DNA from 4 places in the Rahnella sp. 2050 genome. Region 2 is predicted to be linked to each of the others. Evidence: predicted binding sites of a transcription regulator. Region 2 holds the regulator's gene; each other region holds the start of a gene.
The links. Region 2 encodes Fur, which represses iron uptake genes when iron is present. Its sites were predicted from a motif close to ATAATAATGAGAACNACTATCAA; they were not measured.

Region 1 (7,545 bases), on a different contig from region 2:
GCGCAGCGCATAGGAAGAGACCCGCCCGACCGGCACGCGGCGGTAATACACCGCCGAACCGATATCCAGTGAACCCAGATCGTCGGCTACCACTTCAAACTGTTTGCCGGGCATCCCGTTGATCACCGCCGGGGGCGATTCCAGTCCCTGAAAGTCACTGCCGGATTTCTGCGATGTGCCGGTATCAAGGCTGATATACGCGCCGGAAAGCAGGGTATCGATACCCGATACGCCGCCCATGCCGATGCGCGGACGCACGACCCAAAAACGGGTGTCCTCCCTGGGCAGATTTTCGGCGTTTTTCATCAGTGAAACGGTGACCAGCACGCGCCGGCTGTCGGGGCTGAGCGAAATCGATTTCACCCGCCCGACCGTGACGTCTTTGTATTTCACTTCGGTTTTACCGGCTTCTAATCCGCTGGCGGTCTGAAAAGTAATGGAGATTTCCGGGCCGGTATCCGCCCAGACCTGTAACAGCAAAAACAAACCCACTGATGCCGCTATGGCGGGCACCAGCCAGATCAGCGAGGGGCGAAAACGGCGCGGGACAATGTCCGGCGGGGGTGAAGCGTGTTCAGTCATTATTCTGATTTTCCCAGAGCAAACGCGGGTCGAACTTCAGGGCAGCCAGCAGGGTGAAGATCACCACTGCGCCAAAAAAAACAATACCGATGCGCGGTTCGGCAGTGCTGAGGCCGGGGAACTGCACCAGCGCTGCGATCATCGCGACCACCATCACATCGAGCATCGACCAGTAACCGATATGTTCCGTCAGGCGGAACAGGCGCGAGCGACGAAGCTGACCGGAAGCGGGACGTCGTTGTACCGCGATCAGCAGCCCGCCGAGGATCAGGAACTTAGCACACGGCACGACAATGCTGGCGGTAAAAATGATTGCTGCGATGATGTAATCACCGGCATCCCAGAACCCGGCAATACCGCCCAGAATGGTGCTTTCACTGCCGCGACCGGCAAAACTGTTGTACATCACCGGCAGTAAATTGGCGGGCAGATACAGCAACAGCCCGGTGAGCAGCAATGCCCATGACTGGCTGAGGCTGTCCGGCAATCGCGGATGCAGCGGCGCATGGCAGCGCGGACACGGCAACGCCCGCACGCCAGGCACCTGTTCGCAGGCCAGTCCGCAGACATGACAGCGCACGATGCCCTGCGTTAATGCGTGCGGAACCGGCGTCATTCGCGCTGGCCTTTCAGCGTTTTGAGGCTCCACAGCGGGTGGAAATCCTGATGGTTGATCACCGGTAATAACAGGCACAACCCGAGCAGCGCCCATGTGCCGGGGCCGGGGGTGAATTGCACCAGCCCCGAGAGTTTGATGGCGGCGATAAGAATGCTCAGCAACGCCACTTCCGCCATGCTCCAGGGCGCCAGCCCGGCCAGCAAACGCATCGCAGAAGCGAGCCCCGGCGCGGCTTTTTTCCGGCAGGCGTGCCATAACACCCAACCCAATAAGAGAATTTGCAGACACGGACAGACGATGATCAGCATGGCCAGCGGAATGGCCAGTGGCGATGCGTAGCTGTACGCCAGCGCCATCGCGGTTTGCCACAACGTTGCCGCCTGCACCTGACCATGAAACTGAATTTCCAGCACCGGAAAGGCATTGGCGATAATGAAAAACAGCGCGGCGGTGACCGTCAGCGCAAACCATTGTTCCAGACTCAGCCAGCTTCCCCGATACAGTACGGCACGGCAACGCTGGCAATGTGCGGCCTCGCCGGACCGCACAGGTTTTCGGGTATACAGACTGTCGCAATGTTTGCAAACGACCTGCTGCGGATAGATTTTCATGGTGATGTCCTGTGTCCTGCCGTCACTTATTTCAGTTGTGCCTGCAACTGTTCCGCGCCTTTATCCAGCCCGGTTTCGGCCGCACTCAGCGCACCCCAGGTCGCGCCAATGTTCAGCGAGTTCGGGTATTGCTTCGCGATATAAGCCTTCAGCAACTGATTGGAGGGGGCGTCATAAATTTCCACCGCATAACTCACGGAGCCGGTGAATGAACCCTGTTTGCCGCGCACTGACTGCACGATGTTGTACGGCCCGCCCATCAGATCAAAGCGGGTGAACGTGCCCAGAAACGCGGTGGTGGTTTGCGCGCCGGTGAGCGTCAGCCGGATACGTAAGGTGCCTGGGGTAATAGCGTTCGTCAGCGGGAAACGCCCGCCGACACTTTTGCCGAACTGCTGCTGCATGTACGCCGCCAGTTGCTGTTTTTGCTCCGCCGTGACGTCATCAAACTGGGCATCCTTGCCCTGATAAATCACCACCGGATCGAGGATCGCGCGGCTGTATTTATTCCAGTCCGTCGGGGTGTTGTAGCTGTATGCGATATGGCCTGAATCGTCCTGGGTATCAGGTTTCATTTGTGGAGAAGAGGTGACCCCGGTGTAGGGCACAGGCTGGGTACTCGCGCACCCGGTGAGAAAACCCAAAGAAATCAAAGCCGCCAGAGAATAGCCGTGAACGGATGCAGACATTTTTCCTACCTTTTTAAGAATCGTCGCGGGACGTCGGTTTCGGTTTATTTCAAAACCGTACGGTACGGTTCATTTATGGGGTAATAAAATTCCCATGTCAAGAAAATGTACAGGTGGGTTTAGTTTTGAGGGGAAGGTCACAAGGCGTAAAAAAGGCGTCATGTTTGCACATGACGCCTTTGATGTTGTCCGTTCGGGCGTTATCGGTTAGAAATCGACGTTCACGCCCAACTGGAAGCTGCGACCCGGCATCACAGCCAGCGCTTTGTTGTACTCATCCTGATTGGTGGTTTCGGTCAGGGTGCGGCTGCTCAGGTAATCCCAGTATTTGCGGTCGGTGATGTTATAAACGCCACCGCTGAGTTTCACGTTCTTCGCGACTTTCCAGTAGGCCGTTGCATCCACCATACCGTAGCCCGGCACATTCATGTATTCGGTGGTGGAACCCGTGATTGGCGTCCCGGCATTGGTGTAGCTCTGGCGGCTGGTCGCTTCGGCTTTTTTACCTTTCACGAAGGTGGCGGTCAGGGCGGTGCCGTAGATGCCGGATGGCGCATCCCATGCCACGCCAGCCACAAACTTCATTGGCGGCACGCTGTCGAGGTCAACATATTTGTCGCCATCGTAGCTGGATTTCGATTCACCCTTGGCATAACCCAGTGCGAAGGTGGTGCTCAGGCCATCAACGCTGCTGAACCAGGTACCGTAGTTAATTTTGGTACTCAGATCGCCACCGTAGATAAAGGCTTCATCGCGGTTTTCTGCCTGATAAATCGTATAAATATTGGAGGGCACGTTGGTGAACATACCCGGGCTGCCCGCGCGGGTGTAACGGGTGTTAGCAATGAAGTTTTTGTAGGTGTTATAGAAGAGGGAAGTCTTGAAGGTCACGCCTTCCGTGGCTTCGCCTTTCATGCCCCATTCAAAGTTATTGCTGGTTTCGGTTTTCAGATTAGTGTTACCGATCAGCGCGTACTGACCACGTCCTGCATAGTTAGAACCGAGGTTCCAGGAGCCGTAAAGCTGGCTGGCATCCGGGAACTGGGCACCGCGCTGGTACTGCAGGTAAGTCATCAGCTTAGGGGTGATGTCATAGGTGAAGGCCAGTGATGGCAGGGCCTGTGTATCGGAGTTGGCTTTACCGTACAGGGTGGAAACCTGATCTTCAGAAACAATGCTGTTGGACAAGTCTGACAGGTTTTCTGCCTTGGTATTCTGATACGCGACACGCACCGCAGGCACGACAGAGAAGTTATGGCCGTCGAGGTCAAACTTGATGGTGTCTTGCAGGAAGCCGCCGAGGATATACGTCCGGCTGTTAGCTTCCGGCTGCATGATAGTCGTGAAAGCACTTTGATCCGGGCTTTCGCGGAACGGACGTTCAGTGTTGGACACGCGGCCGTTGATACCGGCACTCAGCTCATGGCGACCCAGCGTTTTTAGCCAGCTGGTCTCCGCGCCGTAGGTGTTCACGTCATAGTTTGAGTAGACGTTCATCATCTGCTTACTTTCGTTTGGCAGATAGGTGTTGTCGTGTGCCTGGGTGTACTGGTAATACACTTTCGAGACGATGGCATCCACGTAATCGTTGAATGGCGTCCATTCATCTTTCAGGCTCGCGCCCCAGCGGCGGGTGTTACTTTGCTGTTGTGCGGTACCCAGAATCGCGCTGCCAGCATTGTTCCAGGTATCGTAATGGGTGTGGTTCACTTTCTCGTAGTAATCGAGGGTGCCGGTGATTTTATGCGCATCATTCGGCTGCCAGATGACCGACGTCATAATGGCGTCAGAGTGCCAGTTGGCCGGATACGCATCGAGCGTATCGCTGTTGTTGCTGGTTTCCTGGCCGTCGCGGCGGCTGATGGCGATCAGGCCCCGCAGGGTTTCGTCACCGGCGGCAGCGGTGATGCCGTTGTGCCAGGAACGATCCGAAGAATCATAATCAGACTGGTAACCGAAATAGACTTCCTTGCCCGGACGCAGGTAATCGTCGGCAGATTTTGGCAGGAAGGAAACGGCACCACCGATGGAGGTGTTGGCGCGATCGGCTGATGTGGCGCCGGATTCAATATCCACCTGACCGTAAATATACGGGTCGATGTAATCGCGGCCAATACCAAAGGTGTTCAGGCCCGCACGGCTGACGTAGCTGCGCCCGGTAGCGTTTGGCTGCGGAATACCGTCGACGTCAATACCGACGCGGTTGCTTTCCAGGCCACGGATGTTATAGCCGGTATAACCGCTGCGGTCGAAGCCGCTTTTGCCATTGCCGGAGCCGCCACTCGCGCCGGTCGCGGTGATCAGCGGCTCATAACGCATGATAGTGCCGAAATCATTACCGCCTTTTCGCTGCATTTCTGCCGCCGTGATGGTGGTTTTCGAGCCTGGTTTTTTATCCGGCATCGTTTCGGTGACAGTCATGACTTCTTCATTGTTCTGCGCCAGATCCTGCGCGGTACGCACCGCCGGTTTTTTTTTGATGGCTTCAGAAGATTGCGTATTGCTTGCTGTGAGATCGGTATTGTCTTTAACGGCTTCCGCTGCATTTACGTTAAAGGTGGTGGTGAGAATCGTCCCCATGAAAATGACGTTTTTCACCAAACCCTGCTGTGTAAAGGATTTGAACATTTGTTATAAGTCCTGGACTAATTTTTTTAAGTTCTGCTCGCATTTACTGCCTTTCGACAAATCAGACGCGCTGGTCATCTGCATGCAATTCTTCCGTGAAAAGGCCATTGTCCTTATAAAATATGGGTTTATTTAACATCCGCACCCATTTCGGCTTTGTGAGAATGATAATGATACTGATAATTGTTATCAACAAAATGATAAAAAAAATGTAGTTCTTAACGAAATCTTTGCAATTCGTCTTTCGAAACGGGTCAGGGGGGCGCGGCTTTACAAGCCGGAAAGGCATGGTTAGAGTGGGTACAAATAGAAACTGTACCGTACAGTTAAGGAGTGAAAATGAAGGTACGTACTGAGGCCAGAAGGGATGCCATTGTGGATGCCGCGGCGGAATTATTTCAGGAGTGCGGCTACGAGCGTGCTTCGATGAATGAGCTTGCCCGGCGGCTTGGCGGATCAAAAGCCACACTTTACAATTACTTTCCCTCCAAAGAATCGCTGCTGGTGGCGGTGGTTAAAGCCTACGCCACCGGGCATCTTTCCGATGCCGTTGACGGGCTTTCCGCCCCCTTGCCTGATCTGCCGCTTGAAACAGTGCTGACCCGTTTTGGTGAAAGAATGTTGCTGGTGCTGACCAACGACGGTACCGCGCTGGCGGTATACCGGATGGTGATTGCCGAAGCCGGGCGTTCTGACATCGGTATGTTGTTTCACGATGCCGGTCCGGGTGAAGCCATCGAATCACTGGCGGCATTTTTAGCGCTGGCGATGCAAAAAGGGCAACTCGGCAATGCTGATGCCGATTTGCGCGCGCGCCAGTTTCTGGCGCTGGTGACGGCGCAAACCAATATGCGTTTGTACCAGAGCGACCCTGCGCCACTGGACGTCATCGAGATCAAGCAACTGGTGAAAAACGCCGTCGAGATGTTCCTGTACGGCGCCGTGCGCTAGCCATTCTTCCTCCTGCCACTGCAATCCGAAGCCATCCACCGTGATGGCTTTTTTGTTTTTCCTTACACTTTCCGGGATTGCGGAAAACATGACTAAGATATATCTTTCTGTAAACCTTATCGCAAAAGAGAGAACGTGATGGCACAACATCGCACTGAAACCCCTGCCGCAAATCTGCCGGTTCGTGTCAAAAATGAACTGGTTTTCCGTCATATCACGGTAAAAAGCAGTGAAACGATTTCCGGCTGTTTTAAACGCATTGTATTAAACGGCGACGAGCTGAGCGGGTTTACGTCACGCGGCTTCGATGACCACATCAAACTGTTTTTCCCGGCGAATCCGGGGGATGTCATTACACCACCCACCGCCACCGAAGAAGGGATTGTGTGGGGCGAAGGGCCGCGTCCGCTGAACCGCGAATACACGCCGCTGCATTACGATGCACAGACCAACGAACTGACGCTGGATTTCTATATTCACGACGGGGGTGTCGCCAGCGAATGGGCGGCTGATGCGAAGCCGGGCGATAAACTGATCATCGGCGGGCCACGTGGTTCACTGATCATCCCGACCACCTATAAATGGCAGTTGTATGTCTGCGATGAAACCGGTCTTCCGGCGGTGAAACGCCGTCTGCGTGAGCTGAAACAGGCGGCGTCTGACGCCAAAATCACCGTGCTGGTGAAAGTGAAAGACGTGAGTTGCGTCAGCTATTTAGATGATGAACAAGACTTCAACATCGAATGGATTGTCAGCGATGAGCACAACGGTTATCAGGAAGATGACGCGGCGGTTAAAAAACTGAAAAGCCTGCCGCTGCCAGAAAGCGATTACTACATCTGGGTCACCGGTGAAGGGAAATTCGCCAAAGGGCTGAATGATTATTTCGTGGAAACCCGTGGATTGGATGCGAACCTGGTGCGTTGTGTGGCCTATTGGCATAATAAATAACGATGATGAATCATAAACACCGCCGCGAAAGAATGTTCGAAACGGGGGATATCCGCCTGCTGATGCTGCATTTTTTGCAGCGGCGTCCCGCCCACGGTTATGAACTGATCAAGGCCATCGAAGAATTATCCAAAGGTGAATACACGCCGAGCGCCAGTATCATTTATCCGAACCTGACCTTTTTAGAAGAACAGGGGTTGATTTCGGCCAGCCAGGAAGAGGGCGGTAAGAAGCAATATGCGATTACACCGGAAGGTTCGCAATCGCTGGCTGAACAGGGAGAACTGCTCGGCTCAGTGACGGAAAAACTGCATTCGCTGGCGATTTTATCCAACAATCGCAGCATTCCTGAAATGCAGCGCGCGATAAACAATATCCGCATGGCGCTTAACCTGCGGCTGGCGAAAGGCCCCATCGGACAGGAGACACTGTATAAAATCACCGATGCGTTAGACCGGGCGACAAAAGAAATCGAGCGCAGTTAGCCGTACCTCAGAAAGCAAAAAGCCTCCGG
Region 2 (7,545 bases):
CAATACGGCGTTCCGGGAACGTGTTTAGGCTTGGTATGAATGCCGTTTTGCAGCAAGGTTTGCTGGTCACCGGCAAAGTAAGTCCGCGTGCGCCCGGTCAGAGAGTCGGTCGCCGTCGCAAATTCTTTAGGGTTCAGGGTATACAAGGTCGAGAGGATCAGCATAAAACGGTTAACCGCTTTAGTCTGTTCTGCGTATTCGTCGGACAGCAACAGTTCACGAACGGCGCGGACTTTATCACGCGACGTCGGTGCGGCGGCGGCGGCAGGTTTTTCCTGCGCGACAGTTCCGGCGATAACAGAAGTGGTCACTGGTACGGCAGGAGCGGTCTGACCGGCAGTAAACTTCAACATACGGCGTAAAATATCAGACGCACTTTCACCGATTGCTTGCGTGTGGCTGGCAATGTAGCGGTAGAGTTCTTCGTCAACCTCAATAGTTTTCATCTTTATCCAGTACTGTTTTTCTACTTAATTCATTCGAAAGGATTATACAAATTTCTACGCAGTAACAAACAGAGGAATTGCGCCGCGAAGTAAAATCCAGACAACTTCCCGATTTTGCTGCATGCAGGCTCCGGCCCGTTCTGCTCCTGGTAGTCAAATCCCGCTCAGGCATCTGGCAGAAACTTTCTGTTTTAAAAAATTATCCGCAAGTCATGATAACCTAATGAGATTGTTTATCTGTATGAACTTCTCTATGAAATTACATTATCGCCTGCAAGAATCTGAAGTCGCTGGCAGCACTGCACTGCCGGTTTTGCTCATCCACGGATTGTTCGGCACCCTTGATAATCTGGGCATTCTGGCCCGGGACCTGAGACAACAGCATAACGTGTTACAGGTGGATTTGCGTAATCACGGCCAGTCAGGACGTTCTGATGAAATGTCTTACGCCACCATGGCGCAGGATTTAGTGGAAACGCTGGATGCTGTTGGTTTCCAAAAAGTCATTGTGATCGGCCATTCAATGGGTGGGAAAGCGGCGATGGCGTTGACGGCACTGATCCCCGACCGTATCGAAAAGTTGATCGCCATTGATGTCGCGCCGGTGGATTATCACGTGCGTCGCCATGATGAGATTTTTGCGGCGATTAATGCCGTGACCGAGGCAGGACTCCGCGACCGTACCTCCGCTACCGAATGTATGCGCACGTATATAAAGGAAGACGGCGTGATCCAGTTCCTGCTCAAATCATTCCAGCAGGGAGAATGGCGCTTTAACGTGCCGGTGCTGCTCAGTGAATACGAAACTATTACCGGCTGGGAAGACGTGCCTCCGTGGGATCACCCGGCGCTGTTTATCCGTGGCGGGCTATCGCCGTATGTGCAGGATGAATATCGCGACGCGATTGCCCGACAATTTCCGCAGGCCAAAGCGCATGTGGTGGCGGGAGCCGGTCATTGGGTGCACGCGGAAAAACCCGATGCAGTACTGCGCGCGGTGCACCGTTTCATCGATGCGGCCTGAGGTTTAACATCCTGGGGATAAATTGTGCAAAAAGTCTGCACAACTTAAGAAGTTATCATGAAATCAGGGCAATCAGGCGTTGTGAACCCCTGGTGCGCCAGTGTATGATTGCGCGCTATAATTTTGCCGCCCCGTTTACTCACAGTGAGTCGCGGGAGGTGAATTGGGTCAGGGTTTCTTAGCCCGAAATGTGTGAAACGCTCGTCAGGAACCGGCTTGCGGTTTTCCGATGTAAAAACTTCCCTGGTTGTACCGCTACCTATGGCAAAAGAACAACTGGATCGCACGACGATTGATCTGTTCGCAGATGACCGTCGTCCGGGGCGTCCAAAAACAAATCCGCTATCCCGTGATGAACAGCTCAGGATCAATAAGCGCAACCAGTTACGCCGCGATAAAGCGAGCGGCCTGCGTCGTGTGGAGCTGAAAATGAATGCCGATGCTGTTGATATGCTCAATAAGCTGGCAGAAGAACGCAATATCAGTCGTAGCGAATTGATTGAAGAGATGCTGCTGTCGCATCTTAACGGTCATGAAGGCTGATTGAAAAGCGGGTAACCCTCTCAGGCTACCCGTTTGTTTTTTCTTACTTATTCCATATTAATTCACGTCTTCCTGCTCAGAACGTTTCCCAGTTTTCAGCACTTTTCGCCGAAAGCATGCTGGTATCCGGACGCAATAACGGTGCGGAAATTGACTTCGCCGGACGTGAACCGACGCTCGTCACGCTATCTTTAAGTTTGAACGTAGCAACGGCATTGTTCAGCAATGAAGCCTGCTCTTCCAGTGATACCGCAGCCTGCGACGCCTGTTCTACCAGCGCGGCGTTCTGCTGTGTGACGCTGTCCATTTCTGTGACGGCAACCGCCACCTGACTGATTCCTTTGCTTTGCTCATCGGATGCAGAGGCGATTTCCGCCATGATGTCAGTGACATGCGTAATTGAGCGCACCACTTCATTCATCGTCTGACCGGCGTTTTCAACCAATTTCGAACCGCTGTCGACGCGGGAAACCGATTCGCTGATAAGCTGCTCGATTTCTTTCGCCGCCTGCGCACTGCGTTGTGCAAGATTGCGCACTTCGCTGGCAACCACTGCAAAACCGCGCCCCTGCTCGCCCGCACGTGCCGCTTCGACGGCAGCATTCAGCGCCAGAATGTTGGTCTGGAAAGCGATGCTGTTAATCACAGAAGTGATTTCAGCAATTTTCTTCGAGCTGCCGGAGATATCTTTCATGGTGCTGACCACGTCTGCCACGATGTTGCCGCCCTTCTGCGCGGTGGTGGAAGCCTCCATCACCAGCTGGCTGGCGTGATGCGCGTTATCGGCATTGTGTTTAACGGTAGCCGTCAGTTCTTCCATGCTGGCAGCGGTTTCTTCCAGCGCCGACGCCTGTTCTTCCGTACGGGAAGACAAATCGTTGTTCCCGGCTGAAATTTCTGACGCGCCCTGATAGATGTGATTGGTGCAGTTGCGGATGGTCTGAACGGTATTGACCAGGCTCAACTGCATCTCGTTCAGCAACGGAATCAGCTTACCGGCGCAGTTTTTACCGAATTCTTCCAGATAAAACGTCAGATCGCCGCTGGCGATCACCGCGAAGTGACCGCGGATTTTATCCAGCGGCTTCACCAGCGCCATCACCAGATAACGGTCAGTCAGCAATAAAATCACCAGCCCGATACCAAATGCCGTCAGCAGAATCACTTTGCTAAATGACGTCAGATGGGTGGATTGCCGTTGTGCCGCATCAAAATCGACAGCGATCTGACCGCTGACTTTCTCCATCGATGAGCCAAAGCTGCGGCTCAGTGCAGGTACGGTGGAATTGGCTAGCTGGTTATAGGACTCCGTATTTTTGCTGCGGGCTGCGTCGAACAATGGCGTGACGCCCTGCGTGATCAGATTTTCCCAACTGGTGATTAATTCCTGCACGGAGGAATCTTCCAGCCCCGGATGCGGTGCCGCTTTAAAACTGGCCAGAGCCTGCGTCAGCCCGCTGAGTGATTGTTTGGCGGTATCAAAAATTTCCGGACCTTTTGACGGATCGGCCTGAAGCTGTGCCACGGCGCGGCTCAGGCGCGTCACGGTACGAAAATACTGATCATTTCCTTTATTGATCAGCGCCATATTGTTGACCAGCTCGGTACTATTTTTGGTATTTTGGGTCAGTGTGTCCAGTGAGGTGACGGTGTAAAGGGAAACACCTGCCCACATGACGCAAAAGATGCCAAGAATGGTTAATAAAGCGGCCCTGATGGTGATATTTTTTAAAAACTGCACGATATGCCTCTCTCGAAACATGTCTGTTTCTGGCCTGAGGATTGACGGGGATGCGGAGAATCAAGACAGGTAACCAGCAGGCAAGTGCCCCAGGACATGTTTGAACACCTCTCCGGGCATCGATTTCTTTATTATGTTGAGATTGCTCCCGAATCATCTATCGGCGGAATGTTCTCGAAATTTAGTATTGTGACGACTTATTTCTCAAACTTGCTTTTGACCTCATTAACCCTGAGGTTAATTCGCCGCAGGTGAAAGCACACAAAGGCGATAACACTTAAAAATATTGCCCGATAAACTTATTTCCCAGTTAAGAAGGCGAGCAGAAGCATATTCTCCGCCGCACGAGTTTGCTATCATCTGCATTATTATTGCCTGCGTTGCAGAGCACTTCATTGAGAACAAGAGGTTAGGTAATCTTATGGCCGTTGTAGGTATCTTCTTTGGATCCGATACAGGTAACACCGAAAACATCGCAAAAATGATCCAGAAGCAATTGGGTAAAGATGTTGCAGAGGTGCATGACATTGCGAAGAGCAGCAAAGAGGATCTGGAAAAATTCGATATTTTGCTTATCGGCATTCCAACCTGGTATTACGGTGAAGCGCAGTGTGACTGGGACGACTTTTTCCCAACGCTGGAAGAGATAGATTTCGAAGGTAAGCTGGTGGCACTGTTTGGTTGCGGTGACCAGGAAGACTACGCCGAATATTTCTGCGATGCGCTGGGCACCGTGCGCGATATCATTGAGCCACGCGGCGCAGTGATTGTCGGACATTGGCCTACCGAAGGTTACCACTTTGAAGCATCTAAAGGCCTGGCGGATGATAAGCACTTCATAGGACTGGCAATTGACGAAGATCGTCAGCCCGAACTGACCAGCGAACGTGTTGATGCCTGGGTGAAACAGATCACAGAAGAACTTAGCCTTTCTGAAATTATTGGCTAAAAACCCTGTTGGCCCTGAGGATTTATTCTACAATTGAAGGGCCAAACTATTACTGAAATTAACAATTTAACTGCTACAAAATTGTAACTTTCGGTCGTATCAAGGTACACTGAGTTCCTCTGTTTTTTCTATTGATCAAGTCGTTGCATTACAAATGTGACCGGCAATTTGTGATCTTTATTAACAGGCTGTCGTTGACGAGAATTGGCACATTGCGTTAAACGAAGAGACTAAACGAATAATTTTGTGCCGCCGATGCCACAGGCTGCATGCCTCAACTTGATTAGCACATAGTAACAGGACTGAATCCGCATGACTGACAACAACACCGCACTGAAGAAAGCCGGCTTAAAAGTCACGCTTCCGCGCCTCAAAATCCTGGAAGTGCTGCAAGCGCCGGAAGGTCATCACGTTAGTGCGGAAGATCTTTACAAGCAACTGATTGATATGGGTGAAGAAATTGGCCTGGCGACGGTTTACCGCGTTCTGAACCAGTTTGACGACGCCGGTATTGTCACCCGTCATAACTTCGAAGGCGGCAAGTCCGTATTCGAACTGACCCAGCAACATCACCACGACCACCTGATCTGTCTGGATTGCGGTCGTGTGATCGAATTCCGTGACGAATATATTGAAGGTCGTCAGCGTGAGATTGCTAAGAAACACGGTATCAAGCTCACCAACCACAGCCTGTATCTGTACGGCCACTGTGAAGCAGGCGATTGCCGCGAAGATGACTCTTTGCACAACGATAAACCTGCGCAGTAATCTGCACAGGCTTTGACTAAATTAACCGCTGAAAAGCGGTTTTTTTATGTCTGATATCGACGCAGATTGAGCCCGGATAGCAGGCATAAAAAACCCCGGCAAGCCGGGGTATGTTTCGCTGCTGAGATTCACGGCTTAGGTGAATTGTTCGTTTTTATTTCCTGCCAGATTTTCCCGCAATCAGCAGCATATGCCTGACCGTCGCCAGTTTTACGCGCCGTCAGACATCGCTGATAATCCACCACGCGCACCGTCTCCTGTTCTGCAAATTGCTGGTGGGCTTTTTCCTGTTTCAGTTTATTCAGTAACACCTCGCAGGATGCCAGTTTGTCCGGATTGCCTTCTGACGTATTGATACAGGCACGGTAATCTTCCCGCGTTTGGGATATTTGTGCCTGATCGGCGGTGGGTGCACAACCGGCCAGCAAAACAGCCGAAACCATGATCATCAGTAATTTATTCATCGACATAGCGACCTCAGAAAATAGTAAATGGAGCGATAACGATGAATTTCACGTCTTTTTCATCCTGGAAAATGTTGCCGTAACCGCCGCCCCAGCTCGGTATGTCCGAATGGTTGTCGTACTGGGTGTAATGCAGTTTGAACAACGTCCCTTTGGCGCGCCCTTCCTGAATGGTGTACAGCGCATCCAGGCTCCATGCGCTTTCTTTCAGACGCTGGCTCTGGTCATAAGCGGCGTTGGTGCTCGGTTTGGCATCCCACGCATAGACGTACGAACCACCGACCGCGAACCCCGGCAGGTCCCATTTCGCCAGATCATAAAGCACGCCGGCATACACGGCTTTTTCACCATTGGCGTTGAAGTCCGAGCGGTTGTCCCACCACACATCAAGACGGCCGTTTGAGGAAGAATAAGTCGGGGTCATGCGCTGCAGGAAGTAGCCCTGATTCCCTTCCGCTTTCACCATCGTCCCTTCCAGACGCCAGTTAAACTGCCCGGTGGTATAGCCAAAGGTCAGTGCCTGCAACCATGCCAGACCGTCATACAGACTGTTCGGATCATTCTTGTCACTGATGCGGTCTTCTGCACCATAGAACTGATAGCTGGTGGTCAGCGGATTGCCCAGCAGATCCATTTTGTACGAGGCTTTAGCAAAGTACTGATCGACATAACTTTCAGCCTGGCCAAATGCGCCTTCCAGTACGAAGTCATTTTTAAAATCATATTTCGCACCGAGCGAATGAATATAAGAAACGCCGGTTTTCTTGTCATTCTGGCGGAAATCATCCATTTCCAGATGCCACGGCGATTTATATTCATCAGCCCACATATAGGAGAAACTCAGTTCACCCGGGTCACCGAAATCGTGTTTATAACCGGCTTCCGCACCGCGATACGTACCCGGCATAAAGCTCCAGTGCGGTGCGATCAGCGTCTGTCCGGTAGGCTGAATATACCCTGCGTGCCCCCAGAATCCGCCGTATTTGAATTTACCGGCTGCCTTATAAAGACTGACCCCACTTTTATCCCCGGAGTAATCTTCGTCGTAGGCGCGGTTGCTGTTGGAAAAGGCGATTTCGTTGGGATGGCCGCTCTCGCTGCTCTCGGCCATTTCAATCGCCGTAAAGGCTGCGATATCAATACCAAACATGTCCCAGGCATAGCCGGAAGAAAAATCGAGGTTCAGGTTAGCGGTAGAATGCGAAAGGTTGGTTGTATAGTCTTTGTAGTGGTCACTCGCCGGATCCATGTCCTTGCGGTCACGTTCACGCTGCCAGTAGTACACACCGCCGGTCAGTGTGGAATCATCAATAAAACCGGCTGCTTTGGTCTCTTGTGAAAACATCATTCCGCCACCCAGTAAGGTGCCGGCGAGAGAATACATGGCAGGTTTCAGGTAAGCCGATCCCTTGCCCCTGTTACGGTGCTTGTGCATAGAGATTCCTCATGTTGACTAAAAAAACGAGCAAAACCCAAACGGGTATAAAAAGCGGTCGCCAGAGGCGTAACCGGTTAAATCAACATCAAGAGTATTTTTCGCGACGCGAATTATCAATGAGTAATTAATCATTAATTATCGAAATATGACAAAGTGCACATAAAGATGAAAA
Region 3 (7,545 bases), on a different contig from region 2:
GGCATCGGGCTGCTGTCCGCCATGAACGGCGAGCGTACGCATCCCTAAAGAACGTGAAGTGTTCAGTTTTTTCATCTTGGAATCCTGTCGATAGTAGGCGGAAATTATATCAACACTGGAGAAAGGTAGCTTTTTCAGCTTAAGAACATTTTCGGCGCAAACTCATTAGCCTGGTTATAAAGACTATAGCGTGCGCCGGCGTCAATAAAGAGGGGTCAGGCTTCAATATCTTGCGGGAAGGTTTGCGACCAGGCTTCGAAACCGCCGTCAACGCTGTAGACCGATTCGAAACCCTGAGAAATCAGAAATTGCGCGGCACCGCGGCTGCTGATGCCGTGATAGCACATCACCAGTACCGGTGTTTTGGCATCGGCCTGCTGGATAAACGCAGGCAGGCTGTCGTTGCTCAGGTGATAAGCGCCAGGTGCATGTGCTGCGCCGAAGCTTTGCGGGTCACGAATATCGACCATCACGGCTTCGCCTGAGGTCAGGCGGGAATGTGCTTGTTCAACGCTGATTGCTTCAAATTGTTCCATTCTGGTCTTGCCTCATAAAAGGTTATGCCGCCATTCTACCCAATAATTGCACAACTAAGACCAGACGAAATACAGGGATAAAGGCTAAACCAGGATCACCTGCACGCCTTTCTGACGTAATTGCCCGATGATTTCATCATTCGCTTCTTTGCCGGTGATCAGCACATCGATTTGTTCGGTGCGGCTGAACAGCATGCCCGCGCGCTGGCCGATTTTGCTGCTGTCGACCAGTACCGCCAAATTCCCAACATAATTCAACATCTTCTGCTCGGCCATCGCGGTCAGCATATCGGTTTTGTACAGGCCATCGGCGGTCAGCCCCGCGCCGCTGGTGAACATCCAGTGCCCGGCATACAGGCTGGCATCGCCGTCTTGTGGTGCCAGCGTAATTGACTGACTTTTATTGTACTGACCGCCCATGATCACCACGCTGTCGTGCTCCTGTTCAATCAGATAATTGGCCAGCGGCAGATAATTGGTAATGACCTGAATATCTTTTCCGCACATTTCACGGCCGAGCAGAAACGCCGTCGAACCGCAGTTAATCACCACGCTTTCACCCGGCTGGCACAGTTCGGATGCCGCTTTGGCGATACGCATTTTCTCGTTGAGATTGTGCGTCTGATGGATATTCAGCGGTGTCCAGTTCTGGCGTGGCTGATTCACGGCTTCAGCGCCATTGCGCACTTTCCGCAATTTGCCCAGTTCGTTGAGCTTGGTGATGTCACGACGCGCCGTAGCGGGTGAAATATCAAACTGATCAATCACATCAGCGACGGAAATCTGCCCCTGACGTTGCAGCAGATCGAGAATAGCATTGTGGCGTTGTGGCTCAGTCATGGTGGCTCCGCAGGTAAATAGGTGATTACCGCGTGATTATAAACGAGCAGTAATGGCAATTACATGGTTTATAAAAAAGCGGAGTCTGTTGCCTCCGCCTGTTCATAACATACTTTATAAGAAAGACTTGAATGGCAGATCAGTCTCGGTAGTAAAGCAGTCGTCAAAGCCACGCGGATAGTGATACTCGAAGTTATCCTTATCATCCGGATACGTGAATTTACCGCCGACCTGCCAGATAAACGGCTTGAAGCCGTATTTCAGGCGATCTTTTTTCATCTCCCACAGCACGCGGATTTCCTGCGGATCGGCCTGGAAATTCGACCAGATATCATGGTGGAACGGAATAACGACTTTGGTGTTGAGGGATTCCGCCATGCGCAGCATATCGACGCTGGTCATTTTGTCGGTCACACCACGCGGGTTTTCGCCATAAGAGCCGAGCGCCACGTCTATCTGATATTCGTTACCGTGTTTGGCGTAGTAGTTGGAATAGTGCGAATCGCCGCTGTGATACAGGTTACCGCCCGGCGTTTTGAACAAATAATTCACCGCGCGCTGATCCATCATATCCGGCAATACCCCTGCGGCTTTCTGGTCTGCGGGCAGGGTGATCAGCACCGTGCGGTCGAAAGAATCCAGTGCGTGAATTTCCACGTCTTTGATCCTCACCACTTTGCCCGGCGTCATCACGATGCAACGACTGGCGGGCACGCCCCAGCTCATCCACAAATCCACACAGGTTTGCGGGCCGATAAAGGGCACGTCAGCAGCACAGTTTTGCATGACCGCGGCGGCCACGTTCACATCGATATGATCGTTATGATCGTGGGTGGATAACACCGCGTCGATCTCCCTGATCGCAAAGGGATCGAGCACAAACGGTGTGGTGCGCAGATTTGGCTGGAGCTTCTTTACACCGGCCATGCGCTGCATCTGGTGGCCGGTTTTCATCAGCGGGCTGCTGTGATTTTGCTTGCCGACGCCACACCAGAAATCGACACAAATATTCGCGCCGCCCTCAGACTTCAGCCAGATCCCTGTACAGCCCAGCCACCACATGGCAAAAGTGCCCGGCGCGACCTTTTCCTGCTCGATCTCTTCGTTTAACCAGGTGCCCCATTCCGGGAAAGTGCTGAGGATCCAGGATTCGCGGCTGATCGTTTCTACTTTGCTCATAGTATTCCCTCATCTGAGTTGGCTTTGAAATAGAGTCACAATAAATCATTTAGTGATTATATATGATTTGTTTGTGAGAACTTATCATCGAAAATTCATAATGACAATGATTATAAACGAGCGATTTTTAGCATTAAGCAGGGGGTGACAAAGGAGGATGGGAGGATTTCAGGCGGTTTTCACATGCCTTTTTTTGTAGTATATGGCTGATATTTATCATAAAAACAGAGTGATTTAGTTTGTTAGCTCATTCTGCCGATGACGATATCTTGCGAGACTGCTCACAAATAATCATTGCGAATCTTTATTTGATTCGATGTGAGCATTAGAGTGCGTTTGTCCCTCACTTTTTAGCGCAGCGGTTATGTTCAAGTGCGTTGAAGAGATCAAACAAGGTCAGACGGAGAGTCTTATGGAATTCCTCTACACCATCTTCACCGTATTTTTTAATCAGGTAATGACTAACGCGCCGTTGCTGCTGGGTATTGTGACCATGCTCGGTTACATCCTGCTCAGGAAGAGCGCGACGGTGATTATCAAGGGCACCATCAAAACCATTATCGGCTTTATGTTACTGCAGGCGGGGTCCGGCATTCTGACCGGTACCTTCAAACCGGTGGTGGCAAAACTTTCAGAAGTGTATGGCATTAACGGTGCAATATCAGATACCTATGCCTCAATGATGGCCACGGTGGAGCGCATGGGCGAGGCCTATAGCTGGGTCGGTTACGCGGTGCTGATCGCCCTGGCGCTGAATATCCTGATGGTGGTATTCCGCCGCATTACCGGCATTCGCACCATCATGCTCACCGGCCACATCATGTTCCAGCAGGCGGGGCTGATTGCGGTGTTCTTCTTCATCATGGGCTATCCGATGTGGACCACCATCTGGTCAACCGCAATTCTGGTGTCGCTGTACTGGGGCATTACCTCGAACATGATGTACAAACCGACGCAGGCCGTGACCGAAAACAGCGGCTTCTCGATTGGTCACCAGCAGCAATTTGCCTCGTGGATCGCTTATAAAATCGCGCCGTATCTCGGGAAGAAAGAAGACAGTGTTGAAGATCTCAAACTGCCGGGCTGGCTGAATATTTTCCATGACAATATCGTGTCTACCGCCATCGTGATGACCGTGTTCTTCGGCATCATTCTGTGTTCCTTCGGCCTCGACACCCTGCAGCAAATGGCCGGAAAAACCCACTGGACGATTTACATCCTGCAAACCGGTCTGATGTTTGCAGTGGCGATTTTCATCATTATTCAGGGCGTGCGTATGTTCGTTGCTGAACTGACCGAAGCCTTTAACGGCATCTCCCAACGCCTGATCCCCGGTGCCGTGCTGGCCATCGACTGCGCGGCTATTTACAGCTTTGCGCCGAACGCCGTGGTCTGGGGCTTTATGTGGGGCACCATCGGCCAGCTGATTGCTGTCGCCATTCTGTTTGGCATGGGCTCTTCCATCATGATCATCCCCGGCTTTATCCCGATGTTCTTCTCTAACGCCACCATCGGCGTGTTTGCCAATCACTTCGGCGGCTGGCGCGCGGCGCTGAAAATCTGTCTGGTGATGGGGATGATCGAAATCTTCGGCTGCGTCTGGGCCATCAAACTCACCGGCCTGAGCGCCTGGATGGGCATGGCAGACTGGTCGATTCTGGCACCGCCAATGATGCAGGGCTTCTTCAGCATCGGTATGGCCTTTATAGGCGTCATTGGGGTGATTGTGCTGCTCTACATGTTCTTCGCGGGTCGCGCATTGCGGGCCGAAGAAGATGCTGAAAAACAGGCGCTTAATCAGTCCGTTTCTCACTAATGACTGTTCACTAATGACTTCTCACAAATAACTTCTCACAAAATAAAGAGGTTCCCATGACAGTACGAATTCTGGCGGTATGCGGTTGCGGGCAAGGCAGTTCGATGATCATGAAGATGAAAATCGGCCAGTTTCTGACGCAGGAAGGCGTGGATCACACCATGAATAGCTGCGCGGTGGGGGAATACAAATCCGAGCTGAGCGGGGCTGACATTATTGTCGCCTCCACGCACGTGGCGGATGAAATCACCGTCAGCGGCAACAAATACGTGGTCGGCGTGCGCAACATGCTGTCGGCGGCGGACTTCGGTCCGAAAGTGATGGAAGTGATTAACGCGCACTTTTCCGCAGACCTGAAAAAGTAAGGAGCGATGTATGAAACTGCGAGATTCGCTGGCTGAAAACAACTCGATTCGCCTCAACGCAGAAGCAGAAACCTGGCAGGGCGCAGTGAAAATTGGCGTCGATATGCTGGTGGAAGCCGGAGTGGTAGAGCCGCGTTATTACCAGGCGATTCTGGACGGCGTCGAACGTTTCGGGCCGTATTTCGTGATCGCGCCCGGGCTTGCCATGCCGCATGGCCGTCCGGAAGAAGGTGTGCTGAAAACCGGTTTTGCGCTGGTGACGCTGAAAAAACCGCTGGTGTTCAATCATGAAGATAACGATCCGGTGGACATTCTCATCACGCTGGCGGCGGTGGATGCCAATGCGCATCAGGAAATCGGCATCATGCAGGTGGTGAACCTGTTTGATGATGAAGCCAATTTTGACCGCCTGCGTGCCTGCACTACGGCGCAACAGGTGCTGGATCTGATCGACCTGACCTCCGCCACGGCGGTTCACTAATTCGTTAGCAGAGAAGGAATATATTATGTCTCATTCATTACCGATGTTGCAGGTGGCGCTGGATAACCAGTCGATGGACGACGCTTACAAAACCACGCGTCTGATCGCCAGCGAAGTCGACATTATCGAAGTTGGCACTATTTTATGTGTCGCAGAAGGTGTGCGCGCGGTGCGTGACCTCAAGGCGCTGTATCCGGAAAAAATTGTGCTGGCCGATGCCAAAATCGCCGATGCCGGAAAAATCCTCTCGCGCATGTGTTTCGAAGCCCATGCTGACTGGGTGACGGTGATTTGCTGTGCCGACATCAACACCACCAAAGGTGCGCTGGAAGTGGCGAAAGAATTTAACGGCGACGTGCAGATTGAGCTGACCGGTTACTGGACGTGGGAACAGGCGCAGGAATGGCACGACGCAGGCATCGGGCAGGTGGTTTATCACCGCAGCCGCGACGCGCAGGCCGCCGGGGTGGCGTGGAGCGATGCCGATATCTCGGCGATTAAACGCCTTTCCGCCATGGGCTTTAAAGTGACCATTACCGGCGGACTGGCGCTGGAAGATTTGCCGCTATTTAAAGACATTCCGGTGCACGTCTTTATCGCCGGACGTAGTATCCGCGACGCCAAAGATCCGGTTGACGCAGCACGTCAGTTCAAAAAATCCATTCGCCAGCTCTGGGGCTAAGGAACACCGAATGATGCATAAAGCCGTTCCACTCGGTATCTATGAAAAAGCCCTGCCTGCGGGCGAAGACTGGCTGATGCGCCTGACACTGGCGAAAGAGCTGGGCTTCGATTTCGTTGAAATGTCGGTGGATGAAACCGACAACCGGCTGGCGCGGCTGGACTGGTCACGCGAGCAACGTTTGCAGGTAGTTGATGCAATATCACGCACCGGCATCCGCATTCCGTCCATGTGCCTGAGCGCACACCGGCGGTTCCCGCTTGGTGCAGAAGATGATGAAACCCGCAATCAGGGTCTGGAAATCATGCGCAAGGCCATCGTGCTGGCGCAGGATCTCGGCATTCGCGTGATCCAGCTTGCCGGTTATGACGTGTATTACCAGCAGGCCAATGAAAATACCCGCGAGCGTTTTCGCGATGGCTTGCAGGAGTCCGTCGAAATGGCCAGTCGTGCGCAGGTCACGCTGGCGATGGAAATCATGGATTACCCGCTGATGAATTCGATCAGCAAAGCGCTGGGTTACAGTCATTACCTGAACAATCCGTGGTTCCAGCTTTATCCGGATATCGGCAATTTATCGGCATGGGATAACGACGTGCAGATGGAACTGGCAAGCGGCGCAGGGCATATCGTCGCTGTGCATGTTAAAGACACACAGCCCGGCGTATTCAAAAACGTCCCCTTTGGCAACGGCGTGGTGGAGTTCGAGCGTTGCTTTGCCACGCTGCAAAAAAGCGGTTATCGCGGGCCGTACCTGATCGAAATGTGGAGCGAAACCGCCGCCGATCCGATGCAGGAAGTGCGCAACGCCCGCGCCTGGGTGGTCGATAAAATGCAGAAAGCCGGGCTTAACATGGAGGAAACCCGATGACGGATGCACTGAAACAACGCGTATTTGAAGCCAACATGGCGCTGCCCGCTTTTGGTCTGGTGACCTTCACGTGGGGGAATGTCAGCGGTATTGATCGCGAGCGCGGTATTGTTGTGATCAAACCGAGCGGCGTGGAATACGAGAAAATGCAGGTCAGCGATATGGTCGTGCTGAACCTGCAAGGCGACGTCGTGGAAGGGCATTACAAACCCTCTTCAGATACCGCCACGCATCTCGAACTTTACGCCCGTTTCCCGCAGCTTGGTGGCATCGTGCATACCCATTCGACCTATGCGACCTCATGGGCGCAGGCCGGCGTCGCCATCCCGCCACTCGGCACCACACACGCGGATTATTTTGCCGGTGCCATTCCCTGCACCCGGCCTTTATCGCGTCAGGAAGTCAGCGGAGAGTACGAACTGGAAACCGGCAAAGTTATCGCCGCGTCGCTGACCGGCATCGATCCGCTGCATATGCCGGGTATTCTGGTCGCCCAGCATGGCCCGTTCTGCTGGGGAATCACGCCGGAACAGGCGGTACACAACGCGGTGGTGCTGGAAGAAGTCGCGAAAATGGCGTGGATCACCGGTTCAATCCGACGTGACCAAACCCCGATGGACGATTATTTGCTGCACAAGCACTTCAGCCGCAAGCACGGGCCGGATGCGTATTACGGGCAGAAATAATAGCTATTGAGATGCCATTAAAACCCCTCCCCTGCGAAGGTGAGGGTTGGGGCGGGGTTTTAATGGCATCTCCGCCATCCCTTCGACAT
Region 4 (7,545 bases), on a different contig from region 2:
TTTCAGCGGCGGCAGTAAAAGCTTCCAGAGAAGAAGCCGAGAAAGGCGGCTGACGCGCAGGTAACGCATGCGCACGGGTACTGACCGGCAACGCGGCCACATCGCTGGGCAATAACAGGTAACCCGGCCGCGAGCTGTACATCACTTCTTCAATCACACGGTCGATTTCAGCCAGGGCATTTTCCGGTGTGAGGGACGCCTGCGCCACGCTGACCGGAGCTGACATCCGCATGAAATGACAGAATTCGCCATCTCCCAGCGTGTGATGCAGCAGCTCACCTTTACGCTGAGACGTCAGTGCTGGCGCACCCACGATATGCACGACGGGCACATATTCCGCATAACTACCGGCAATGCCATTCAGTGCGCTCAGTTCGCCGACACCAAACGTCGTCAGCAACGCCGCAATACCTTTGGTACGGGCGTAACCATCTGCGCCATAGGCGGCATTTAATTCATTGGTACAGCCGACCCAGGTGATTTGCTGATGATTAATCACACTGTCGAGGAATTTCAGATTGTAGTCACCCGGCACGCCAAACAACTCGGAGATCCCGCTGAGTGATAAACGATCTAAGAGATAGTCACCTACTGTGTATTCATTAACCATGACGATCCTCTGAGAAAAATAAAGTAACCAGTTAATCCCACTAATATGAGTATTACTCCAAACCGGGGAACAGCACATTTATTATTCGAAATAAGGCATGGCAACGCAGAGTTACACCCCTGCACTGTGTGAATGCAGGGAAGCGGATTCAGCAGTAAAGGTAATAGGCAGGAAGAATAGTCACGGTAATCAACGATCCTGCGCACAAGGATTGTTCCGTATGTGATCTGATTAGCTGGAAATGCTTGTGAAAGCGCATACACTAAAATTGGTTTTTTATGACATTTATAACCTTCTGTTCACTTCTGAATTTATTATAAGGACTCACATGGTGTATCAAGCCAGTCCAACCCGTTACGAGAATATGGAATACCGTCGCTGTGGCCAGAGCGGTCTGAAACTGCCCGCCGTTTCCCTGGGTTTGTGGCATAACTTCGGCGATAACGCCCATTTTGAGAATGGCCGGAAACTGATCCGCCATGCTTTCGACCATGGGATCACCCATTTCGATCTGGCCAATAACTACGGCCCGCCTCCGGGTTCGGCAGAACAGCATTTCGGCCGCATCCTGCAGGAAGATTTATTGCCTTATCGCGATGAGCTGATTATTTCCTCCAAAGCCGGTTACACCATGTGGGACGGCCCGTACGGAGACTGGGGCTCGAAAAAATATCTGGTCGCCAGCCTGAATCAGAGCCTGAAACGCATGGGGCTGGAGTACGTGGATATTTTCTATCATCACCGTCCTGACCCTGATACACCGCTGGAAGAAACCATGGCCGCGCTGGATTTGATCGTGCGTCAGGGCAAAGCCCTGTACGTCGGTTTGTCGAACTATCCGGCAGAACGCGCCAAAAAAGCGTTTGAAATCCTGAAAGATCTTGGCACACCGTGCCTGATCCATCAGCCGAAATATTCCATGTTCGAGCGCTGGGTTGAGGCTGATCTGCTGGATACGCTGGCGGATAACGGCGTCGGGTCTATCGCCTTCTCGCCACTGGCAGGCGGCGTGCTGACTGACCGTTATCTGGCGGGCATTCCTGAAGATTCCCGCGCAGCCAGCGGCAGTAAGTTCCTGACAGCAGATCAGCTGACGGAAGAGAAGCTGGCAAAAGTGCGTAAGCTGAATGATATTGCGCAGGCACGCGGTCAGAAGCTGTCGCAGATGGCGCTGGCGTGGGTTCTGCGCGGCGACCGCGTGACGTCCGTCCTGATTGGTGCCAGTAAAACCAGCCAGATCGACGATGCCGTGGGCATGGTCTCTCACCGTCATTTCAGCACAGAAGAACTGGCGGCGATCGAAGGGATTTTAGTGTAAGCGATTACCCTGCGGTATAAAAAACGCGCCTTTATGGAGGATTCGTAAGTAAACCGTTAAGGCGCGTAAATCATTCAAAACAGGATTGTAAGCAATAGTACCGGTGCCCTCTTCCCCTTATAACTGTCAGCATAAATTATAAGGAATCTGGGGCCACTCATGTTAAAGCCGGTACTTTTTGCCACATTGTTCTTTACCCTGCTCCCTGCGGCGGTACCCACCGTGCAGGCCAGCAGCTTCAGCCTGAATACGCCGGGCCTTTCTATCAATATCGGTGATCGCGACAGGCGGGGTTATTACTGGGACGGCTATGACTGGCGTAACCCAGGCTGGTGGAATGGTTACCGTGGTCACCACTATGGTGCACGCAGCCCGCGTGGCTATTACTGGGATGGTTATCGCTGGCGCGATCATGGCTGGTGGAACGAACGCCATCCTCCACGTCGTCCGATGCCGCCACCGCGTTATCATCACAGCGACCACGGACGTCCGCATTATGATCACCGCCGCGGGCCGGATCGGGGTCACGGCCATGATGATCGCAGGGGCGGGCATGGCGATCACCGCCATTAATCAACGGAATAAAACAAAAACGGGACAGCGCAAACTGTCCCGTTTTTTATTACCTGTTGCTGGCGAAGGCGTTATTTCAACATACCTGTCAGCAGATAAAGGTTAAGGCTGACGACGATCAGCACGATGACCCGCCCCGCCCACTGCACGGTTTTAGTATTCACCATCTCGCCCATCAGGCTGCGGTTACCGGTAAAAGCCAGCAACGGCAGCAATGCCAGCGCAATCCCGAAGCTCAGCAATACCTGGCTCATCACCAAAATACGTGTGGCATCTAATCCCATCAGGATCACAATAAAAGACGGCATCATGGTCACCGTACGGCGAACCCACAGCGGAATGTAGAATTTCACGAACCCCTGCATCACTACCTGTCCGGCCAGCGTGCCGACAACTGTAGAAGATAAACCGGCTGCCACCAGACTCAGACCGAAGGTGGTCGCGGCAGCGTGGCCGAGCAACGGTTGCAGCGTCAGATAGGCTTCATCCAGCTCACTGATCCCGCTGTGTCCGCTGAAATGGAATGCCGCCGCAGCCGTCGCCATCATCGCCAGATTCACAAAACCGGCGATAGTCATGGCAATACCGACATCCAGCTTGGTGGCTGAATAACGCTGCGCTTTGGACGCCTTGCCGCCCCGCTGAGTCAGCGAAGAGTGCAGATAAATGACATGCGGCATAATGGTCGCGCCGAGCACACCCGCGGCCAGATACACCGAATCGGCGGTTGGCAGTGCGGGGATTAACATGCCTTTGCCCAGCGCCAGCATGCTTGGCTGCGAGAAGAACAATTCAACAATATAAGCCGCAGCAACAAACAACAGTAAACCGGCGATCACCAGTTCCAGCGGCTTTTGCCCGCGTTTTTGCAGCCCAAGGATAATAAAGGTGGCAATCCCGGTAAGTACTGCGCCCTGTAACAGGGAAACCCCGAGAAGCAATTTGAAGCCAATGGCGGCGCCAATAAATTCGGCCAGATCGGTGGCCATTGCGATAATCTCCGCCTGCACCCAGTAAGCCCAGACGGCCGGACGCGGGAAACGATCGCGGATATGTTCGGCCAGGTTTTTGCCGGTCGCGATACCGAGTTTGGCAGACAACAACTGGATCAACATCGCCATGACGTTGGCCCATACCACCACCCACAGCAACTGATAGCCATAAGAAGCACCGGCCTGAATATTCGTCGCAAAGTTGCCCGGATCGATATAACCAATGGCGGCGATAAAGGCCGGTCCCATCAGTGAAAGCTTCATCTTTCTGGACGCGCGGCCTGCAGATTCGGCCCGGCTGTTCAGCATAGTTAGTTAACCCTTACAATTATTACGCTTACATCAATGATATCTAATTGATAATGATTATCAAGTGCATTTGGAATGATCTGAGTGATTACTCTGATAGGCAGCAGCAGTAAGCGAGAAGGTAATAACTGAGGGGGTGATTCGCTCACCCGGCTTCAGAAAGCCAGACGCAGCGCACTTTCCTAAAACAGACATTAACGGGCCAGATTCAGAACGCATTACGGCACATGATAAAACTAGCACAGGAATGCTAATTGTGCTTAGTTTTATTAACATCTTGATTTTTTGTGTGATGGGCCGCGATTTGTTGCAATTCGTGTCTGTAATTTCTATATTTGCAATCGACTTCACGTTTTAAATGTACGCGTTACATAAAATGACCGTCGAAATATAGCCTGCCTCTAATTTGGAGCACCCATGTCCCGAATATTGCACTTTGTATTAGCGTTGGCCGTTGTCGCTGCACTCGCTTTACTGGTGAGCCGTGACCGGAAAAATATCCGTTTACGCTTCATCGTTCAGCTGTTGGTCATCGAAGTCTTGTTAGCCTACTTCTTCCTGAATTCTTCTGTTGGTTTAGGTTTTGTGAAAGGCTTCTCAGACTTGTTTGAGAAATTATTAGGATTCGCTGCGGAAGGGACCGGCTTCGTATTTGGAGGCATGAGCGATAAAGGATTAGCGTTCTTCTTCTTGAAAGTCTTGTGTCCGATCGTGTTTATTTCTGCGTTGATCGGTATTTTACAACACATTCGTGTACTGCCTTTCGTCATCCGTATTATCGGTACGGTTCTGTCGAAAATTAATGGCATGGGAAAACTGGAATCTTTCAACGCCATCAGCTCCCTGATTTTGGGTCAGTCAGAAAACTTTATCGCGTATAAAGATATTCTGAGCAAAATGTCTGAAAAACGTATGTACACCATGGCTGCCACAGCAATGTCGACGGTTTCTATGTCGATTGTGGGTGCGTACATGACCATGCTGGAACCGCGCTTTGTTGTTGCTGCGCTGGTGCTCAACATGTTCAGTACCTTCATCGTACTGTCGTTGATCAACCCTTATAAGGTTGATTCAGAAGAAGACCTGCAAATCGGTAATACGCACCAGGGTCAGAGCTTCTTTGAAATGCTGGGTGAATACATCCTGGCAGGCTTCAAAGTGGCTATCATCGTTGCAGCCATGTTGATTGGTTTCATCGCACTGATTTCATGCCTGAATGCGTTGTTCGACGTGGTATTCGGTATCACCTTCCAGGGCGTGCTGGGTTATGTCTTCTATCCATTCGCGTGGATGATGGGCGTGCCAAGTCACGAAGCCTTGCAGGTAGGCAGCATCATGGCAACCAAACTGGTTTCCAATGAATTCGTTGCGATGTTGGATCTGCAGAAAGTAGCAACCGAACTTTCACCACGCGGCGTGGGCATCTTGTCCGTGTTCCTGGTGTCTTTCGCAAACTTCTCTTCCATCGGTATCGTTGCCGGCGCTATCAAAGGCCTGAACGAACATCAGGGCAACGTGGTTTCACGCTTCGGCCTGAAACTGCTGTACGGCTCAACGCTGGTCAGCGTGTTGTCTGCTTCTATCGCGGGTCTGGTACTGGCGTAAGTAAGCAAATACAGAACGACGAGAAAGGCGCTCCGGCGCCTTTTTTTATGTCTGCGATTCAGCGCAGTAAAACAGGCAGGAGAAATGACAAAGCGCCAAAAGCAAAAAACCCGCCGAAGCGGGTTTCTTTAATATTTGGTGGAGATAAGCGGGATCGAACCGCTGACCTCTTGCATGCCATGCAAGCGCTCTCCCAGCTGAGCTATACCCCCACACGAGGTCGTACACATTTACTTTTTTGTTTCCCTGGGAAGGAAACAGCCAACTTACTCTGGAAAGGAAGTTGGTGGAGATAAGCGGGATCGAACCGCTGACCTCTTGCATGCCATGCAAGCGCTCTCCCAGCTGAGCTATACCCCCAATTCATGCCCGTAAAAACGGGTGAACGGGGCGCATAATATGAAACGTCGCTACCCCTGTCAACGGCTAAATCCGTTTCTCAATTCAAGCGCTGAAAAAGCCGCCAAATCCCCCATTCCACAGGGAAAAATCCTCTGCCATCAGGGAAATTTTCAGACAGACGCTTTGTTTTACAATTTGTCCGCCAGCCCGCATTCTTCCTAGCTTTCTGATCTGCTTACGCATTTCCTTAACATCTATGTCCGAATGATTAATGAAATGTTAGCAGACTATGATAATCGCCTTGTTTTGAGATAAATCTCAGAATAGACTTCTCGCGCAATAATCATAACTTACACCATTCGAGCACTCCCATGTCCTTGTATTCACCTAAAGAAATCGCATCCATCGCCGTCACAGCGGGCGTTAATAAAAGCCGCGCCACCGTGTTGAATTTGTTAATTTTGGGCTTTCTGGCTGGCGCATTCATCGCCACCGGTTTCCTTCTGGATCTGCATGTAATAGGGACATTACCTGCATCCTGGGGTTCATTCAGTAACTTGCTTGGCGCTGCCGTCTTCCCGGTAGGCATCATTCTGACCGTGTTAGCAGGGGGAGAACTGCTGACCGGTAATATGATGACCCTACCTATCGCCTGGTTCGCGCGTCAGATCAGCCTTTACGCGGTGCTGCGTAACTGGTTCTGGGTCACTGTCGCTAACCTGCTGGGCAGCCTGGCAGTGGCCTATTTCTTCGGCCACGTTCTGGGGCTGACGGAAGGCGCTTTCCTGAGCAAAACGGTGGCAACCGCCACCGCGAAGGTCAACGCAGACTTCATGCATGCGTTCATTTCCGGTATCGGCTGTAACTGGCTGGTGTGTCTGGCAATCTGGCTGGCCTTCGCCAGCAAAGAAGTTGGCGGCAAAGTGATCGGCATGTGGTTCCCGGTTATGGCGTTCGTGGCCATCGGCTTCCAGCACGTGGTAGCAAATATGTTCATCGTGCCTGCGGCAATCTTTGCCGGTGCGCTGAGCTGGTCAGAATACCTGCCTAACTTCGTGGCCGTGTTCCTCGGTAACGCCGTAGGTGGTGCGGGCTTTGTTGGCCTGATGTATTTCCTGGCCTACCGCCCGACCATTGAAACACCGGCAACTGAACAACGTTAATTAAGACGTTTTTCACACCCGGGTTTTACGAAAAGAAAAAGCCAGCCGGTTTCCCGCGCTGGCTTTTTTATCGCTATTTAACCGCCATTACTGTGCTTGTGTTTCGCGCTCAGCAATAAAGGCTAACGCCATATCGATACGCGCCAGCACACGGCTCTGGCCGATAGCGTGAACGGTGACGTCAACACCCGGTGACTGGCCTGCGCCCGTTACCGCAACGCGCAGTGGCATACCAACTTTACCCATCCCTACTTCCAGCTCATCCGCCGTGCCCTGAATCGCATGGTGAATGTTTTCAGCGGTCCAGTCAGTGATAGCAGCCAGTTTGGCGCGAACCACTTCCAGCGGCTGACGTGCAACCGGGCGTAAGTGTTTCTTCGCCGCATCGGCATCAAACTCTGCAAAATCTTCGTAGAAGTAACGGCAGGACTCCGCCATCTCTTTCAGCGTCTTGCAACGTTCGCCCAACAGGGTCACGATTTCAAACAGCTGCGGACCATTACGGGTTTCGATACCCGCCTGCTCAACATGCCACAGCAGATGGGTCGCCACGTAATGCGGATCCATCGTGTTAATGTAGTGATGGTTCAGCCATTGCAGTTTTTCAGTGTTAAACGCACTGGCAGATTTGCT

Region 1: a site for Fur is predicted at 5,300-5,322, ahead of ABIC79_RS14805 (TonB-dependent receptor domain-containing protein). Genes of this name have one in related genera too.
Region 3: a site for Fur is predicted at 2,650-2,672, ahead of ulaG (L-ascorbate 6-phosphate lactonase). Genes of this name have one in related genera too.
Region 4: a site for Fur is predicted at 3,850-3,872, ahead of ABIC79_RS06035 (Nramp family divalent metal transporter). Genes of this name have one in related genera too.

What each region holds. Positions count from the first base shown of each region.
Region 1 covers NZ_JBEPKE010000003.1:265,121-272,665, reverse strand. Annotated here, with positions in the region: gene ABIC79_RS14825 (PqiB family protein) at 1-582, opposite strand, end outside; gene ABIC79_RS14820 (paraquat-inducible protein A) at 575-1,198, opposite strand; gene ABIC79_RS14815 (paraquat-inducible protein A) at 1,195-1,812, opposite strand; gene ABIC79_RS14810 (DUF3313 domain-containing protein) at 1,839-2,501, opposite strand; gene ABIC79_RS14805 (TonB-dependent receptor domain-containing protein) at 2,709-5,081, opposite strand; gene ABIC79_RS14800 (TetR/AcrR family transcriptional regulator) at 5,469-6,080, shown strand; gene ABIC79_RS14795 (siderophore-interacting protein) at 6,219-7,031, shown strand; gene ABIC79_RS14790 (PadR family transcriptional regulator) at 7,034-7,516, shown strand.
Region 2 covers NZ_JBEPKE010000002.1:1,085,845-1,093,389, reverse strand. Annotated here, with positions in the region: gene seqA (replication initiation negative regulator SeqA) at 1-446, opposite strand, end outside; gene ybfF (esterase) at 688-1,470, shown strand; gene ybfE (LexA regulated protein) at 1,732-2,013, shown strand; gene ABIC79_RS12300 (methyl-accepting chemotaxis protein) at 2,090-3,754, opposite strand; gene fldA (flavodoxin FldA) at 4,176-4,703, shown strand; gene fur (ferric iron uptake transcriptional regulator) at 5,016-5,471, shown strand; gene chiQ (ChiQ/YbfN family lipoprotein) at 5,600-5,935, opposite strand; gene chiP (chitoporin ChiP) at 5,949-7,319, opposite strand.
Region 3 covers NZ_JBEPKE010000004.1:286,505-294,049, forward strand. Annotated here, with positions in the region: gene ABIC79_RS17360 (trans-sulfuration enzyme family protein) at 1-75, opposite strand, end outside; gene glpE (thiosulfate sulfurtransferase GlpE) at 216-536, opposite strand; gene ulaR (HTH-type transcriptional regulator UlaR) at 621-1,376, opposite strand; gene ulaG (L-ascorbate 6-phosphate lactonase) at 1,491-2,555, opposite strand; gene ulaA (PTS ascorbate transporter subunit IIC) at 2,968-4,371, shown strand; gene ulaB (PTS ascorbate transporter subunit IIB) at 4,428-4,736, shown strand; gene ulaC (PTS ascorbate transporter subunit IIA) at 4,747-5,217, shown strand; gene ABIC79_RS17395 (3-keto-L-gulonate-6-phosphate decarboxylase UlaD) at 5,243-5,899, shown strand; gene ABIC79_RS17400 (L-ribulose-5-phosphate 3-epimerase) at 5,910-6,770, shown strand; gene ABIC79_RS17405 (L-ribulose-5-phosphate 4-epimerase) at 6,767-7,456, shown strand.
Region 4 covers NZ_JBEPKE010000001.1:1,366,348-1,373,892, forward strand. Annotated here, with positions in the region: gene ABIC79_RS06020 (alpha-keto acid decarboxylase family protein) at 1-610, opposite strand, end outside; gene mgrA (L-glyceraldehyde 3-phosphate reductase) at 939-1,928, shown strand; gene ABIC79_RS06030 (DUF2502 domain-containing protein) at 2,088-2,501, shown strand; gene ABIC79_RS06035 (Nramp family divalent metal transporter) at 2,573-3,802, opposite strand; gene ABIC79_RS06040 (NupC/NupG family nucleoside CNT transporter) at 4,220-5,407, shown strand; tRNA gene ABIC79_RS06045 (tRNA-Ala) at 5,544-5,619, opposite strand; tRNA gene ABIC79_RS06050 (tRNA-Ala) at 5,692-5,767, opposite strand; gene ABIC79_RS06055 (formate/nitrite transporter family protein) at 6,121-6,912, shown strand; gene gltX (glutamate--tRNA ligase) at 7,000-7,545, opposite strand, start outside.